Regions from separate parts of the Curtobacterium flaccumfaciens genome, predicted to be linked through region 2. Evidence: riboswitches for the same ligand, from Rfam matches in the RefSeq annotation. Region 2 holds a riboswitch; the other holds the start of a gene.

Region 1 (8,861 bases), 430 kb from region 2:
CACCGGCAAGGAGTACAAGGCCGACGTGGTCGGGGCCGACGCCACGAACGACGTCGCCGTCCTGAAGCTCGAGGACGCCTCGGGGCTGTCCACGGTCACGCTCGACGACGACGGCGAGCCGAGCACCGGTGACACCGTGAAGGACGTCGGCAACGCCGAGGGCACCGGCAACCTCGTCGCCGCCGAGGGTACCGTCACCGCGACCGACCAGGACATCCAGGTGCAGAGCGAGTCCGGCACCGGCACCGAGTCCCTGACCGGACTCATCGAGATCTCGGCGGACATCGTCTCCGGTGACTCCGGCGGACCGGTGCTCGACAGCGAGGGCGAGGTCGTCGGCATGGCCACGGCGGCGTCCTCGGGCACGACCGACGTCACCGGCTACGCCATCCCGATCACCACCGCGAAGACCATCGCCGAGAAGATCCTCGCCGGGGAGTCCTCGAGCACGATCACCATCGGGTTGCCCGCGTTCCTCGGGGTCGAGGTCAGCAACACCACCGGCACCACCACCGGCGGCGTCGCCGTCGCCGGCACGGTCGAGGGGTCCGGCGCCGCGAGCGCCGGCCTGGCCGCCGGGGACACGATCACGAGCATCGACGGCACCGCGGTCACGAGCTCGGACCAGCTGACCGAGGTCGTCCAGTCGCACTCGGTGGGTGACGAGGTCAGTGTCCGCTACACCGACAGCACCGGCGCCACCAAGACCGTCACCGTCACCCTGACCGCCGGCCCCGCCGCGTAGCGGGAGAACCCGGGCACGCTCAGCCCAGCAGCGCCCGCACCACCGACCGGTAGACGTTGGCCGGGGAGTCCGTCCGGAAGGCGGTCTCCCCAGCCTTCGTCGTGCCCACGCGCGCGAACCCGTGTCCCTCGGCCCGCACGATCGTGATCGGCTTCGGCTTGCCCGGTCGACGCAGGTACGAGACGGTCCACGGCGCAGCCCAGAACCGCGCGAGGCGCGGGTCCGCTTCGGCGAGGGCCTCCGGCAGGTCCGGGGCGTCCGGGCCGCCGGCCAGCCTGCGGCCGAGCAGGTGCCCTGGGAGCGACCCCGTGCGGAACGGGAAGGTCCACGTCGGACCGATGCCGAGCCTCCCGGCCAGCAGCGCGACGGCCCGGTCCGGCGTGACGGACGCGACCACGGCACCCGCCGCGTCGGTCCCGTCGACGACGGTCTGCGACCAGGCCTGGAGGCGCGACTCGCCTCCGTCGGGCAGGTGCTGTTCCAGCGTGACCGGCTGGGCATCGCCCTGCCAGGGTTCGAGGAGGGTCTGGGTCGACTCCGGCAGGGTGCCGAGCCGGCCGACGAGGCCCGCCTCGATGAGTTCGCGGCCCGCCGCGGTGCGGAGCAGCGTGGGGTTCCACCGGCGTCCGGCGAGGCTCTGCAGGGTGCCGATCGCGTCCGCGCTGAGCCGGGGACCCTCGAGCGGTGTCGTCGGGGCGGGGGCCGGCAGGGGCTCGAGGTCACGCTCGGGGCGGACCGGGACCGTCTCGGTGGCGCGGACGGTCTCGAGGACGGCGAGCACGAGGTCGTCGGTCTCGAGCAGCCGGGCGAGCGGGCGTTCGATCGTCAGGTCGACGCGGTGCCGACCGGTGACGAAGAGCAGGTGGGTGCCCGCGACGTCGCCGTGCTCGTCGGGCCGGACGTACTCGACCAACCGGGCCGGGGCGCCGGCGCTCGTCCACGGGTCGCAGCCGACGAGCAGCAGGCCCTCGACCGAGCCGGGCAACCGTTCGAGCAGGCCGGTGTTCTCGTCGCCGATCGCGCGGTCGCTGGGACGGGATCGGACGGTGAGGACGACGTCGTCGCCGGTGACGCGCAGGTCCGCCTGGGCTGAGTCCTCGCGGCGCCAGGAGTCCGGGCGGCGGAGGGTCAGGCGGGCGGTGCGGTCCTCGGTGCCGAGCGGGACGGGGACTGCCATGGGATGAGCGTATGTCGGGAGCGGGGCGCGGGGGCCTGCGGCTCGCCGGGGTGGGCTCGCACCGTGCGAGGCGCTGAGCGAGTGGTGCGAGGTGCCGTCCTCCGTGCGACCCACGAGCGGTCGCACGGAGGACGGCACCTCGCACCAGACGAGCCGAGCGCGTCAGTGCCGCGCGGGCGGGGGCGGCGGTACGGGCTTCGCGGCGACGACGTCGGCGAGCCGGACCTCGACCGGGCCGCGGCGGGTGGCGATCGTCACGGAGTCGGGCGTCCGGGCGACCAGGTCGCCGAGGGCGTCCTGCGCGCCGTCCCCGTGGTGCGCCCGGACCACCAGGCGGTCCCCGATCGCGGCGTCGTGCAGCACCCCGAGCGCACGGGCCCGGGCGATCGCCGCCTGTTCGTCCGCATGCACCGCCCCAGGGTACGGGCCGCCTAGAGTGTCGGCATGGAGAAGGCCCGGGTCGACAGCTGGATCTGGGCCGTCCGGATCACCAAGACCCGGTCGGCCGCAACTGCCGCGTGCAAGGCCGGGCACGTCCGGGTGAACGGGGAGCGGGCGAAGCCGGCGCAGCCGATCGGCCCCGGTGACGAGGTGCGGGTGCGCCAGAACGGCTTCGACCGCATCGTCGTGGTGACCGGCATCATCCTGAAGCGGACGAGCGCCCCCGAGGCCGCGAAGCACTTCGAGGACAAGACCCCGCCGCGGCTGTCGAAGGAAGAGGCCGGGTTCGTGCCGATGCGCGAGCGCGGCGCCGGACGGCCGAGCAAGCGGGAGCGCCGCGACCTCGAGAAGCTCCGCGGCTACTGACGCTTCGCGCGCCCAGACCCGGACCCTGGCACGTGGACATCGACCACGATCTCGAACGTGTCGGACTCGATCTCGATCCGTTCTCCGGTCCACGGGGCCTCGAGGTGCCCGTCGTCGTCCGGGTCGGAACCGCCCAGCGCACGACCGGACGGTATGCGGTGGACGGGGATTCGGGTGCCGTCCTCGGCGACCACGAACAGGTCGGCCACCCGACCGCGGAACACCGTGATGCCGAACGGGTCGTCGTGGTGCCGGGACTCGGCGAACCTCGGCGTCCTGCCGTACGCGGTGAACGCCGCCGTGGTCTCCCGTTCGTACGCGGGCCCGCAGCAGTCATGCTCCCACCCGCCGACCACGACGACGACCTCTTCGCGCATGCCGTGATCGTACGACGCATCGGACGGTGGCGGTCCGAGCGCGGGGTCGAGCGTCAGGCGTCAGGCGTCAGACGAAGCGGACGGTCTGCTGCAGGCGGTCGCGGATCTCGAACACGTCGACGGAACCGGCCGGCGACCAGACGCCGTTCAGCACCTGGGCGAGCGCGCTCCGGCGGACGACGAGCGCGGTGGGCTTCTTCGGGGAGCCGACGAGCTGCACGTCCTCGGTGACGGCGGCGTCCGGCACGACGAGCAGCCGCCCGGAGAACCGCACCCGGGTCTGCTTCTGCACGGCACGGGCGGCGCGGACGAGTTCCTTGACGGGTCGCTCCCCCGGCGCGAGCGTCTCGCCGACGATCTCGCCGTGCTCGATGCGGACCGGAGCGCCCCAGTCGATGGACTCGACGGCCCAGAGTCCGCTCGGGGTCAGGACGGCGTGGTCGAGCTTGCCCTCGGCCCCGGCGTCGAGGTCGTGCCACACGGTGACACCGATCCCCATGTCGGAGACGATCGAGGCAGTGGTCTCTTCGGCCAGGGCCTCGGCGAGCAGGCGTCGGATGTGCCGCGGCGCGGAGCGGATGAGCGTGGGGTCGTAGGGGTCCTCGATGGGGTCGCCGAGCCCGACCCACTCGCGTTCGGCCTGCAGGAAGACCTCGCGCGACCGACCGCCGGGGTGTCCGTGGGACCGGGCCCGGGGGCGGGTGTCGCGACGCGCTGCCGGGGGTGCGTAGGCGTCGCGACCGGTGTCACCCCTGCCGGCGGCCGCCGCGGACGGACCGGACACGCCGGACGCGCGGAACCCGACGTCGTACGCGCGCCGGGCTGCCGGCGTGCCGATGCGCTCCCACGCGAGCTGGACCTGCCGGAAGCGCTGGGCGTCGCCGCCGAGGTCGGGGTGGGTCTCGCGGGCGGCCCGCCGGTAGGCGCGGCGGAGCGCTTCGTCATCAGCCGTCGCGGGGACGCCGAGGACTTCGTAGGGGGTGGCGTCGGCCGGGCTGTCCGTCATGGCCCTGCGACATTACCGGAGGCAGTGTCGGAGTCCGCCGCATGGTTGCTGGGTACGGTCTGGGCCCGTGCCGCCGGTTCCGCCAGCGGCGGGGTGGCCGTGCCGGTGCGAGAGGGCCGGTGCAGCGCGCGGCCCGCAGGTCGTCGTGTCAGACCACCGTGGTCGCGACGGGCGCGCCGAGGAACCCCGCGTACCGCGCGGCCGCTGCCTCGAGCGCACGGACGGCCGACGCGTCGACGGCACCGAAGGGTGTGACGGTGACGAGGTGCCCGGCCCGACGCTCGGTGCGCTTCCACGTGCCGACGACGCGCCCCCGGACGACGGCCATCGGCAGGAACATGCCGTTGGCGCCGGGGACGACCCGGTCGGCGTGAGCGGGGTCGAGCTGCGCCGACCGGTCGGCGTACCCGAGCAGGTACTCGTCGAAGCCGGGGAGCAGGTGCCCGGTGGGGACGCGCGCGGCTGCCGGGCGGGCGGATGCCGGCCGGTCGGCGAGGTCGAGGAGTCCGTCGCCGAGGTCCTCGACCGCGTCCCCAGCCGCGGCCCGGGCCCGGCGGAGGTCACCGAGCGGCAGTTTCGTCCAGCTCGCGGCGTCGACCTCGGTCGCTGGGCCACGGCCACGCAGGTACCCGAGCAGGACCCGGCGGAGGGCTTCGTCGCGGTCCGGCAACGCACCGGCGGCGGGTGCCCACTCGTCGAGCAGCACGAGCCCCTGCCCGACGCGGGCGGTGGGGCCCCACGCGACGAGGCCCTCCTGCGCGAGCTGCAGGACCAGGTGGTAGCCGCGACCTCCGGACGGGTCGATGCCGGCAGCGCGGTACGCCGCGAACAGGTCGTCACGGACCAGCGCTCGACCACCGACCAGGGCCGCGATCGTCGCGTCACGGGCCTGGCCGAGCAGGGCGTCGTCGATGCCGAGCTCGGCGGCGCGTCGGGCGATCGTGCGGAGCGTCCGTTCGGCGGTGAGCGAGAGCAGCAGGCGGAGGTCGTCGGGGCACAGGGCGTGCAGGGTGCCGCGCATCGGCCACGAGCGGACGAGCTCCCCGCGGTCGAATGCGGCGCGGACGTCGTCCCGCGTCGATCCCGGAGCGCGGACCCCGGTGGCCCAGAGCACCTGGCCGAGGTCCTGCCCCTGCACCGCCAGCATCCGCTCGACTGCTTCGGCGGGGCGCAGCCCCGGCGCCGCGATGCCCTGCGCCGCGAACCGCGCCGTGCGGAGCCGCGCGGGGCTGGTGGTCACGCGACGGCGGCGGTGACGGCGTCGGCGTGCTGCTCGAGGTAGGCGACGTCGGCGCGGTACAGGTCGGCGTGACCGTGCTGCAGGTCGCTGACGAACTTGGGGTTGCCGGCGGCGGCCTCGTGCTCGATCGTCGTGACGAGCGCGACGAGTGACGCGATCATCGTCTCGGCCAGGACACTGCGGGAGCGCTCGTCGAGCGCGTAGGCACGGCAGAACTCGGCAGCCCGCGCCAGCCGCTCGTCGAGGGCGCGAGCGGTCGATCCCTCGACAGCGCCGGTGGTGAACGGCGCGAACCGGTAGACGGCACTCGCGACGTCCCAGACGCGGGGCCCGGGGTGTGCGGTGTCGAAGTCGATCAGGCCGACGGCGGCGATGCCGTCGTAGACGCAGTTGTACGGGGCGAAGTCGCCGTGCACGATCGTCTCGACCGGGGCACGGTCGGCCTGCGACCAGAGGTCGTCGGTGGCGCTGCGCGGAAAGCTCGCGGCGGCGTCGTGGAACTGGCGGAGCAGGCGTGCACTGGTCACGAGGGCTGCCTCACTGGCGATGTCCTCGGTCCAGGGGTACTCACCAGCGACGCCCGGGACGAACGAGACCGTCTCGAGGGTGTCGCCGAGGGCGATCGGTTCGGGGGCTGCGACGAACCCCTGCTCGTGCAGGTGGGCGAGCAGCCGGTGCACCGTGGGGGTCCACGGCCCGGCGGGGCGGTGGACTCGGTCGTCGGCCCTGGTGATGCGCTCCAAGGGGAACCTCCTGCGTGTTGCGTCTCCGTTGACGGAGGGCCAGCGTACCGGCAGCGATCGACGGCCGCTCGGCGACCATCCGGAACACGGCGCGCGGGTCCTCGCTGCCGAGCGTGCCTCAGAGCTGGTCGCGCAACCAGGACGGCCCGCGGACGACCGCACCGAGGGCCTCGGCGCGGTCGCGGAGCTCGCGGTCGGCCGTCACGACGACGACCGGCCCGTCGCCGGCCTGCACCGCGGCCCGCGCGGACTCGACGACGGCGTCGTCGCCGGAGGCCGGAGCACGGACGATGTCCACGGCGCCAGTGGCGGCACCGCGGTCCGCGCCGCCGCCTCCACCAGCACCGCCCACGTCCGCAGCGGCCCGGGCCTCCCCCTCGAGCACCACGGTCCACCGCGGCCACCACCGTGCGAACGGCAGGTCGAGCAACGACGCGGACACCCCGCCCGCGGCGAGCGCCGACACCTGCGCCAGCAGGCGCGATGCGGCGCCGGCTCGGTCCTTCCACCAGCCGTCGGGCACGCTGCCGACGACGTTCGCCGCGTCGACGACGACGTGCGGCGTGGTCGCGACCGTGGCGCGGAGCGCCGGCCACGACCTGCCGAACCCGGGGTGCAGGGGCAGGTCGTCGACCTGGTCGATCGGGATCCACGACAGGGCGAGGCTCTCGCGGTCGGCGATGACGGGTTCGAAGGGTCGGGAGGCGCGCCCCACGACGGTCGTGTAGGTCCAGAACCCCAGGTCGAGCAGGGCGGTGTGGCGCAGGGCGATCGCGTCGTCGGGCACACCGGCCTCTTCGGCGGATTCGCGGAGGGCGGCGGTCACCGCTGCTTCGCCCTGGTGCCGTGCGCCGCCGGGGATGCCCCAGGTGCCGCCGTGGTGGCTCCACTCGACGCGGTGCTGCAGGAGCACGCGGCCGGTGCCGTCGTCGACGAGCAGGCCGGCGGCGCCGAAGCGTCCCCACGCCTTGGTGCCGTCGGGGCCGACCGCCCAGGCGTCGCCGGGGTCGCGGGGGCCGGGCGGGGGCCCGGGGGGCGTTGCATCTGGCACGGTTCAACCCTGGCACACGGTGCCCGGAGCGGGCCTCGAAGTGGTCACCGGGCGTCGTGTACGGTGTCGCTCGAGACACGGGGTGCCGCATCCAGCGGCTGAGATCACACCCGTCGAACCTGCTCGAGCTCGTACTCGCGAAGGGATCGTCCATGGAGAACGCTGCGCCCTCCCCTGCCTGGGCCCGTCGAACCGCCGAACTGCTCGAGGCCGTGCGTGCCCGGGCCCCGCTGGTGCAGTGCATCACGAACACCGTCGTGCAGAACGTCACGGCGAACGTGCTGCTCGCACTCGGGGCCTCGCCCGCGATGGTCGACGTGGCGACCGAGGCGGGGCCGTTCGCCCGCGTCGCGGATGCCCTGCTGGTGAACACCGGCACCCCGCACGCCGAACCGCGGGTCGCCGCGCTCGAGGCCGTGCACGCGGCCCGTGACGCGGGCACCCCGTGGGTCCTCGACCCGGTGGCCGTCGGCTCGCTGCCGGTGCGGACCGCGCTGGCGCGCGACCTGCTCGCGCTGCACCCGACGGTGCTGCGCGGCAACGCGTCCGAGGTGCTCGCCCTGCTCGGTGACTCGGCCGGTGGCCGCGGGGTCGACAGCACGGTGGGCACGGACGGCGCCCGGGTCGCGTCCGTCGCTGCGTCGGACGGGAGGCTCGTGGACGCGGTGGCCGTGTCGGGTGCGGTCGACCTGCTGGTCGCGCCCGGCATCGGTGTGGTCCGGGTGGCGAACGGCACCGACCTGTTGACGCGGATCACCGGTGGCGGGTGCGCGCTCGGCGCGGTCGTCGCCGCGTTCACGTCCGTCGCGCCGGAGGACGCGGGTGCCGCTGCCGTCGCCGCCACCGCGGTGCACACGATCGCCGCCGAGCTGGCGGCACGGGACGCCGGCGGACCGGGGACCTTCCAGCCGCTGTTCCTCGACCGGCTGGCGTCGCTGACCCCGGAGGACGTCGTCCGCGAGGCCCGGATCACGGTCGAGACCGCTCCTGTCGATGCCCGGGCGGTGTCGGCATGAGCGGGCTGCGGTCCGTCGGGTTCGGCGTCTACCTGGTGACCGACGGTGCCCTGGCCGACCGGCACGGCATCGGGGTGCTCGGGGTCGTCCGCGCCGCCGTCCATGCCGGGGTGCGGATCGTGCAGGTGCGGGACAAGGACGCCTCGGCGCGTGACCTGCTCGCCCTGACGGCCGCGGTCGCCGACGCCGTCGGGGACCGCGCGAGGGTGGTGGTCGACGATCGGCTCGACGTCGTCCTCGCCGCACGGCAGGCGGGACACCGGGTCGCGGGCGTGCACCTCGGCCAGTCCGACGTCCCCGTCACGGCCGCCCGTGCCCTGCTCGGAGCGGACGCACACGTGGGCCTCACCGCGAACACGCTCGCGCACCTGGCGGCCGTCGAACGACTCCCGCGCGGCACCGTGGACCTGCTCGGCGTCGGGGTCGTGCACCCCACGGCGACGAAGGCCGACCACCCGCCGGCTCTGGGTCACGACGGGTTCGCCCGGTTGGCCGCCGCGACCGACGTGCCGTGCGTGGCGATCGGTGGGGTGACCCTCGACGACGTCGTGCCGCTCCGGGCGGCCGGTGCCGCGGGGGTCGCGATCGTCTCGGGCATCTGTGCCGCAGCCGACCCCGGGTCCGCCGCGGCGGCGTACGTGGCCGCGTGGGGCCCTGGACCCGACCACGGGACGGAGGTGAGGGGGCTCGCAGAAGGTG
Region 2 (8,861 bases):
AGGGCGTCGCGGCCGGTGCGGAGTGGGGCGGCTCGGCGCTGCTGTCCGTCGAGCACGCACCGGAACGGCACCGGGGGCTGTTCGGGGCGTTCACGCAGATGGGGTCGGCCGGTGGGATGCTCCTGGCGACCGGGGTCTTCACGCTCGTGCGGTCGACGCTCGGCACCGAGGCGTTCCTGGCCTGGGGCTGGCGGCTGCCGTTCCTGTTCTCGGCGGTGATCGTGGCGGTCGGGCTCGTCATCCGGCTCGGCGTGCAGGACGCCCCGGTGTTCCAGGAGCTGCGCGCCGCGGGTGGGGTCGAGCGGTTCCCGGTGTGGCAGGCGATCCGGCAGCATCCGCGGTCGATCCTGGTGACGGCGGGCCTGCGCCTCGTGCAGCCGGCGCTCTACTCGATCCTGACGACGTACTCGCTGACCTACCTCGGCAACGTGCGCGGGCCGGCGGGCTCGGACGCGGGGCTGCAGGCCGTGCTCGTGATCTCGGCGGTGTCGCTCGTGTCGACGCCGTTCTGGGGGTGGCTGTCCGACCGGGTCGGGCGGCGGGTGCTCACGATCTGGTCGGCGGCGGGCATCGCGGTGCTCATCTGGCCGTTCTTCGCGTTCCTCGACGCCGGTCCGCTCGTGCTGCTGCCGCTCGTGGCGCTGATCGGGATGTGCGTCTTCCACGACAGCATCTACGGGCCGCAGGCGGCGTGGTTCGCGGAGCAGTTCCCGACCGGGCGGCGGTACTCGGGGATGTCGCTCGGGTACCAGATCGGGTCGATCTTCTCGGTGGGGCTGACGCCGCTGCTGGCCGCGGTGTTCGTGCAGCTCGGGGGTGGCTCGCCGTGGATCCTGTGCGGGTACCTCGGGGTGTACGCCGTGCTGACGATCGTGGCGGCGGTGTTCGCGGTGGATCCGCGGGCAGTGGCGCGGCGGGAGGCGAGCACGGGCACGAGCGCGGGGGCGCGGGCGGGCACAGGCGCGGGCGCGGCGGGCTGACGTTCCGCGCTGAGCGACAGCTCTCGCCGTCCGGAGCCCGTGAGGTGTCGCCGAGCGCGAAACCTCGATGCTCGCCGCCGGCCGCGGTGCTGCGGCGCCCTACGTCCGCAGGACCACGTCGGCGAGGGCGGCCGGGTCCTCGGCGGCGATGAAGGCCTGCTCCTGCGCGGCCCAGCGGTCCCACTCGCGCGCGAAGACCGCACCGTCGCGGCCGATCGCCCGGTCCCACCGCACGGCGTCATCGGCCTCGAGCCACACCCGCAGGGACGCCAGCGGTGCCGACGCCCGGGACAACGCCCCGCACCCCTCGACCACGATCGGCAGGTCGGGGTCCACCGACGCCCGGTCCGCGGGTGCATCGGCCGCCCAGTCCCAGCGTCGGTACCCACTCGGCGTTCCGAGGACGTCGGTCACCACGGCATCGGCAGCCGCACGCAGGCCGTCCCACCCCGGGTACAGGTCGTCCAGGTGCACGAGCTGCGCGCCGAGCAACTCCGCGACCTGTGCTCCGAGGGTGGTCTTGCCCGTGCCGGACCGGCCGTCGACGAGCACGACGGCACGCCGACCCGTGGCAGTGGCGACACCGGCAGCAGCAGCGGCCAGGCCGGGGGCGAGGTCAGCGGCGGTCGCGCCCGTTGCGCGCCCGCCGCTTGTCGCGTGTTCGCCGCCCGTCGCGCGCCCGCCGGCCGTCGTCCCGTCCGCGCTTTCCGTGTCAGGCACGCCACGTCCCCACGCTCACCGCGACCGTGATCGACACCACGCCGATGCCGACCAGCGCCGCCACCATCGCCCACTCCGGCCCGGCGAACCGTGCGACCCGCGCCCAGGTGCGCCGCCCGGGAGCACCGAACCCCCGTGACTCCATCGCCACCGCCAACGTCGTCGCCCGACGCAACGCGAGCACGAGCAGCGCGAACGCCATGGTCGCCCCGCGTCGCAGCCGCCCGGAGTCGGCCAGTCCTCGGGCGCGCCGCGCCATCGCGAGCTGTCGCCAGTCGTCGACGAGCAGCGTCATCATCCGGACGGCCGCGAGCGCCCCGAGCACGAAGCGCGCGGGCAGCCGGAGGACCTGCGCGAGCCCGTCGGCCAGGTCGGTCGGGTCGATCCGCACGAAGAGCGCGATGGCCGGCACCCCCACCGCGAGGACCCGGAGCGCGGTCGCCGACGCGAGCGTCAACGAACCGTCGGTGACGTGCGCGAACCCGAGGTCGAACCACTCCCGCCCGGAGGGCCTGCCGTACAGCGCGATGCTCACCGCCGTCAGCGGCACCGCGACGAGCACCGGTGCGAGTCGGAGCAGCAGGGTCCGGACCGGCAGGCGCAGGAGCGGCAGGAGCGCGAGTTCGAGCGCCAGGGCGACGGCGGCGGAGACGACGTCGAGGCTGAGCACCAGGCAGACGCCGAGGGCGAGCACACCGATCAGCGACGCGACCGGCTGGACGCCGGGGATGCCGGGCGCGCGGACCGGCAGCGGTCGTCGCACGGGGTTCGTCCGGTGGGTCGCGTTCGTCCCGGCGGTCGCGTCAGTCCCGGCGGTCCCGGCGGTCCGGGCGGTCTCGGCGGTCCCGGCGGTCCGGGCGGCCGTGTCGGTCCGGTCTGGAGGCCCGGGGCGGATCCCGACCGTCGGCCCCGTCTCCGGGATGGTCGCGACCGACGGCCCCTGGTCGCGCCCGACGGTCCGGACACCGTCCGGCCCGAGCACGACCTCGTCGGCATCGAGTGCCCGGACGAGATCGCGGTCGTGGGTGACCGCCACCACCGCGGTGCCGGCGTCGGCCAGGGCCCCGAGCCGACCGACGACGGCCTGCCACGTGGCACGATCCTGCCCGGAGGTCGGTTCGTCGAGCACGACGACCGGCGGCCGGGCCGCGATGACCGCGGCGATCGCGAGTCGTCGTTGTTCGCCCCCGGACAGGGTGAAGGGGTTGGCGTCGGCCAGGCGTGCGAGCCCGAACTCGTCGAGCAGAAGGATGGCTCGTTCGGCGGCGTCCGCGGCTCCGAGGGCGCGGGGGCCTGCCTCGACCTCCTCGCGGACGGAGCGGGCGACGAACTGGTGCTCCGGGTCCTGGAACACCGTGCCGATCCGGGCGGCGAGTTCGCGGCTCGTCCAGGCGTGCGGTGCGGCGCCGATGCCGTCGGCGAGGGTGTCCGTGGCGCGGAGCTGACCGGCTGCCGGTGGGAGCAAGCCCGCGAGGGTCAGCCCGAGCGTCGACTTGCCGACGCCGTTCGGTCCGGTGACGGCGAGGACCTGCCCGGCCCGGAGCCCGAGGTCGATGCCGTTCCCCACCGCTCGCTTCCCCCGTGCCGTGCCGAGCCCCCGGGCTTCGAGCAGTACCGCCGTCCCCTCGTCGAGCACCCCCTCGCCGAGCACCCCCTCGCCGAGCGGGCGGAATGCCGCGGTCGCCCCACCGGACGCCCCGGGTACTTCGCCCGCTCGCCCGCTCGCACGCCGCCGCCCCCGCGCCGAACCGCGCGCCGGCTCGGCGCCCGGCACCCAGACCCCGGCCGCCGTGAGCGCCTCGCCGTGGTCCACCAGCACCCGGGCCGGCGGACCGTCCGCGACCACGCCGCCGCCCGGTTCGAGCAGCACGAGCCGATCGACCAGGTCCAGCCAGGTGCCGATCCGGTGCTCCACCACGAGCAGCGTCGCCCCGGTCTCGTCGAGCAGTGCCCGGACGGCGTCGTGCACCTGCGCCACGCCGTCCGGGTCGAGGTTCGCGCAGGGTTCGTCAAGCACGAGCGCACCCGGCCGCATCGCGAGCACGCCCGCGAGCGCCAACCGCTGCCGCTGCCCGCCGGACAGCTGCGCGGTGGAGCGGTCGAGCGGCAGGTCGAGGCCGACGACGTCGAGCGCCGTCCGCACCCGGGCCCAGGTCTCGTCGCGGGAGACGCCGGCGTTCTCGCAGCCGAAGGCCACGTCGTCGCCGACGCGGGACATCACGGTGTGCGCCTCGGGGTCCTGCATGACGAGACCGACTCGCCCGCGGACCGCGCGGGGGTCGGCCTCGTCGACCAGGAGTGCTCCCTGCACCGAAGCAGCGGTGTCGTCGGTGGCATCGGGCTCGTCGGGCAGCACGCCCGCGACCGCTCGCAGGAGCGTCGACTTGCCTGCCCCGGACGGGCCGACGACGGCGACCCGCTCCCCCGGCTCGACGGTCAGGTCGACGTCGCGGACGGCCCAGGCGTCCCGCTCCGGGTACCGCCAGCCCCAGCCACGGAACACGATGCGTGCCCCGCGGACGCCGGCACCTGCGCCGGCGTCGCCGCCGGTGGAAGGGGACGTCGCCGACGGAGCGGGCACGGTCACACCAGGGCGCGGGGTTCGCGACGGCTGTGCTCGCGGCCGGCCGCAAAGGACGACAGCACCCCGGTGCGGGCGAGTGCCCGGACGATGAGCCACGAACCCGCCCCCGCGATCACGGCGCCGGAGATGATCGCGCAGACGACGTAGACGACCTTGAAGGCGACGTCGAGCCCCGGGTACCAGAGGACGGTGTCGTTGATGCCGAGCGCGAGTCCGGCCGCGGCACCGGCGAGCACGACGACCGGCAGGCGGTAGACGCGGTACAGGAACAACGCGAGGACGATCTCCGCGCCGAGGCCCTGGACGAGCCCGGCCTCGAGCGTGAGCCATCCCCACTGGGTGCCGAACAACGCCTCGACCGAGGCGGCGACCATCTCGCCGTAGAGCGCGGCGCCGGGCTTGCGGACGACGATCGCGACGATCGGGCCGGCGAGCAGCCAGACCCCGCCGAACAGGGCCTTCGTGCCGGGGAGCACGAGGTCCATGACGGCGCTGATGGGTTCGTAGCCGAACTCCCAGAGCCGGAAGACGACCCCGAGGGCCACCGCGAGGACACTCGCGACGACGATGTCGACGACCCGCCAACGCAGCGATCGCCGCGGAGCGGTGGTGACGGTTGTGGACGTGCCTGAAGGCATGCTGCTGACTCCTCCCTGCGCCGGCATGATCCGGATCAGGTTCGACGGTCGGAGCGCCGATCGCTCCCTCTCAGCCCGGCGGTCCCGGACTCCCGTGTGTGTGCCAGCAGTCTAGACGCGGTCGCGACCGCGTGACGGACGGGAGGCCCGTGGCGGCGTCGCCACGGGCCTCCCGTTGCGTCAGGGGGTCACTTCTTGAGCGCGCGCACCAGTTTGCGGAGGACACGCCCGGCCACCCACACGAAGGGGATGGCCACGACGATCAGCGAGATCGGGTTCGGTTCGAACACCAGGTCCTTGCCCGGGCGACGGACGTAGGCGCCGACCGGGGCCGACGCACCGCCACCACCACCACCGCCGTTCTCGTCGTCGCCCCCGCCGCCGCCGAAGCCGAACCAGCTGACGGACACGGGGATCAGGGTCTGGTCGCCGACCTCGACGGGTTCTCCGTAGTTCGTGGAGACCCCGAGCGGGCGGACCTGGTCTGCGATCTTCGAGACGATGTTGGCCATGCGCGCGACGCTACTCGTCCGTTCCTCCACAGGCCGCGGGGCACAGCTGGCATCCACAGCTGGGGCTTGTCTGCGGACGCGGACGAGCGCCGCCGATATGTTGGCCGGACCCACACCTGGAGGACCGTTTGCACACCTGGCCCGGAAACCCGTACCCGCTCGGGGCGACCTACGACGGGAGCGGCACGAACTTCGCGCTGTTCTCCGAGGTCGCCGAGCGCGTCGAACTCTGTCTGTTCGATTCCGACGGCAACGAAGAATGCGTCCGCCTGCTCGAGGTGGACGCCTACGTCTGGCACGCGTACCTCCCCAACATCGGCCCCGGGCAGGAGTACGGCTTCCGCGTGCACGGCCCGTACGACCCGGACTCCGGCGCACGCTGCAACCCGTCGAAGCTCCTGCTCGACCCGTACGCCAAGGCGACGAGCGGCGAGATCGACTGGGACCAGTCGCTCTTCTCGTACACGTTCGGCGACCCGGACTCGACCAACGACGAGGACTCCGCGTCGCACATGATGAAGGGCGTCGTGATCAACCCCTTCTTCGACTGGCAGGGGGATCGCCCGCCGCGCACGCCGTACGGCGAGACCGTCATCTACGAAGCGCACGTCAAGGGACTCACCGAGACCCACCCCGACGTGCCGGAAGAGCAGCGCGGAACGTACGCCGGCGTCTCCCACCCGGCGGTCATCGAGCACCTGCAGCGTCTCGGCGTCACCACGCTCGAGCTCATGCCGGTGCACCAGTTCGTGAACGACTCGACCCTGCAGGACAAGGGGCTGTCGAACTACTGGGGCTACAACACCATCGGCTTCTTCGCGCCGCACTCGGCGTACTCGTCGTCGGGCGACCAGGGCCAGCAGGTCCAGGAGTTCAAGACGATGGTGCGCGAGCTGCACCGCGCCGGCATCGAGGTCGTCCTCGACGTCGTCTACAACCACACCGCCGAGGGCAACCACCTCGGCCCGACGCTGTCGTTCCGCGGCATCGACAACGCGGCCTACTACCGCCTGGTCGACGACGACAAGAAGTTCTACATGGACTACACGGGCACGGGGAACTCGCTCAACGTCGGGCACCCGCACTCGCTGCAGCTCATCCTCGACTCGCTCCGCTACTGGGTGACGGAGATGCACGTCGACGGGTTCCGCTTCGACCTCGCGTCGGCACTGGCCCGCGAGTTCTACGAAGTCGACCGGCTGTCGGCCTTCTTCGAACTGGTGCAGCAGGACCCGATCGTGTCGCAGGTCAAGCTGATCGCCGAGCCGTGGGACGTCGGCCCCGGTGGGTACCAGGTCGGCAACTTCCCGCCCCAGTGGTCCGAGTGGAACGGCAAGTACCGCGACACCGTCCGCGACTTCTGGCGCGGTGAGTCGTCGACGCTCGGCGAGTTCGCCTCGCGGATCTCCGGCTCGGCGGACCTGTACGAGCACGACGGCCGCACGCCCAAGGCGAGCATCAACTTCATCACCGCGCACGACGGCTTCACGCTGTACGACCTGGTGGCCTACAACGAGAAGCACAACGAGGCCAACGGCGAGGACAACAACGACGGTGAGAGCCACAACCGGTCGTGGAACTCCGGCGCCGAGGGCCCGACCGACGACGAGGCCGTGAACGCCCTGCGGCTGCAGCGTCGCCGGAACTTCCTGGCCACCCTGCTCCTGAGCCAGGGCGTGCCGATGATCGCGCACGGCGACGAGCTCGGCCGGTCGCAGTCCGGCAACAACAACGTCTACGCGCAGGACTCCGAGCTCAGCTGGATCGACTGGGACAGTGCGGACGAGGACCTCATCCAGTTCACCGCCGACGTGGTGAAGCTCCGGCACGACCACCCCACGTTCCGCCGGACCAGGTACTTCAACGGCCGTCCGGTCCGTCGTGGCGAGGGCGAGCCGCTGCCCGACGTGGTGTGGCTGACCCCCTCGGGCGACGCGATGGACCCCGAGGACTGGGACTCCGGCTTCGGCAAGAGTGTCGGCATGTACCTGAACGGCGAGGGCATCCGCGGGCGCGACGCCCGTGGTGAGCGCGTCACCGACGTCGGTTTCATCACGTACTTCAACGCCCACGACGACGTCGTGACCTTCACGCTCCCACCAGAGGAGTACTCCCCCGGCTGGACCGTCCGGATCGACACCGCCGACCCCGGCGCACGCGACGAGGTGCTCGATGCGGGGACCCCGCTCGACGTCCCCGCGCGGTCGATGATCGTCCTGCGTGCCGAGCCCGACCACGAGGTCACGAGCACCCCGGTCGACGCCGAGCAGGACGGCGCCCCCGAACCGGTCGCCCCGCAGGACGCCGTCACCCCGGCCAACCCGGCCGGTTCCACCGCACCGAGCGGAGCCGCCCGATGACCGCCGGAACGCCCGGCGCAGCGAACCGCGTCCCCTCGTCGACGTACCGGCTGCAGGTCTCGGCCGACTTCGACCTCGACGCCGCCCGCGACCTGGTCGACTACGTGCACGACCTCGGGGCCGACTGGCTGTACCTGTCGCCGGTGCTGCAGGCCGAGTCCGGGTCGAACCACGGCTACGACGTGGTCGACCACACGCGGGTCGACACCGACCGTGGCGGTGACCAGGCGATGCGGGCGGTGGCCGAGGCCGCGCACGCCGTCGGCCTCGGGGTCATCGTCGACGTGGTGCCGAACCACGTCGGCGTCGCGACCCCCGAGTCGAACCCGTGGTGGTGGTCCCTGCTCGAACTCGGGCAGGGCTCCCCCGTGGCGTGGGCCTTCGACGTGGACTGGGAAGCCGGCGACGGCAAGCTCCGCGTCCCCGTGCTCGACGACCGGCTGCTCGACGCGGTCACGCTCGACACGTCCGACGCCGAGCGTCCGGTGCTCCGCGTCGGCGAGACCGCCTACCCCACCGCACCCGGGACGGTGCACGACGGCGACACCGTCGAGACCGTCCACGAGCGCCAGCACTACGCGTTCGTGCACTGGAAGCGTGCCGACCACGACCTGAACTACCGCCGGTTCTTCGCGGTGAACACCCTCGCGGCGATCCGGGTCGAGGAGCCCGAGGTGTTCGCGGCCTCGCACGGGGTCATCGGCGGCTGGTTCCGCGACGGCCTCGTCGACGGCCTGCGCATCGACCACCCGGACGGGCTGTACGACCCGGCGGGCTACCTGCAGGACCTGGCGGAGCTGACCGGCGGGGCCTACACCCTCGTCGAGAAGATCCTCGAGCCCGGCGAGCAGCTGCCGAGCTCGTGGCCGGTCGACGGCACCACCGGGTACGACGCCCTCGGGGTGCTCGACCGCGTGTTCGTCGACCCCGCGGGCGAGCAGGCGTTGACCGCGGCATCGGGCGCCGAGCCGGCCGACTGGCAGCAGCTCACGCACGACACCCGACGGGGCATCGCGGACGGCATCCTCGGCAGTGAGGTCGAGCGGCTCGCACGCCTGCTCGCGCCG

Evidence for each region. A riboswitch is a leader RNA that binds a small molecule or an ion and turns the genes downstream of it on or off. The one in region 2 is predicted to bind thiamine pyrophosphate.
Region 1: linked by a shared signal. The riboswitch ahead of thiM (hydroxyethylthiazole kinase) and the one ahead of OE229_RS07700 (ECF transporter S component) in region 2 are both predicted to bind thiamine pyrophosphate.

What each region holds. Positions count from the first base shown of each region.
Region 1 covers NZ_CP106879.1:2,007,360-2,016,220, reverse strand. The annotation lists gene OE229_RS09695 (S1C family serine protease) at 1-745, shown strand, start outside; gene OE229_RS09690 (hypothetical protein) at 765-1,922, opposite strand; gene OE229_RS09685 (hypothetical protein) at 2,085-2,333, opposite strand; gene OE229_RS09680 (RNA-binding S4 domain-containing protein) at 2,367-2,729, shown strand; gene OE229_RS09675 (hypothetical protein) at 2,723-3,106, opposite strand; gene OE229_RS09670 (J domain-containing protein) at 3,174-4,112, opposite strand; gene OE229_RS09665 (winged helix DNA-binding domain-containing protein) at 4,261-5,352, opposite strand; gene OE229_RS09660 (phosphotransferase enzyme family protein) at 5,349-6,095, opposite strand; gene OE229_RS09655 (NUDIX domain-containing protein) at 6,214-7,146, opposite strand; TPP riboswitch at 7,215-7,310, shown strand; gene thiM (hydroxyethylthiazole kinase) at 7,299-8,162, shown strand; gene OE229_RS09645 (thiamine phosphate synthase) at 8,159-8,861, shown strand, end outside.
Region 2 covers NZ_CP106879.1:1,576,301-1,585,161, reverse strand. The annotation lists gene OE229_RS07715 (MFS transporter) at 1-980, shown strand, start outside; gene OE229_RS07710 (nucleoside/nucleotide kinase family protein) at 1,080-1,700, opposite strand; gene OE229_RS07705 (ATP-binding cassette domain-containing protein) at 1,693-4,281, opposite strand; gene OE229_RS07700 (ECF transporter S component) at 4,284-4,922, opposite strand; TPP riboswitch at 4,917-5,028, opposite strand; gene OE229_RS07695 (hypothetical protein) at 5,111-5,434, opposite strand; gene glgX (glycogen debranching protein GlgX) at 5,563-7,794, shown strand; gene treY (malto-oligosyltrehalose synthase) at 7,791-8,861, shown strand, end outside.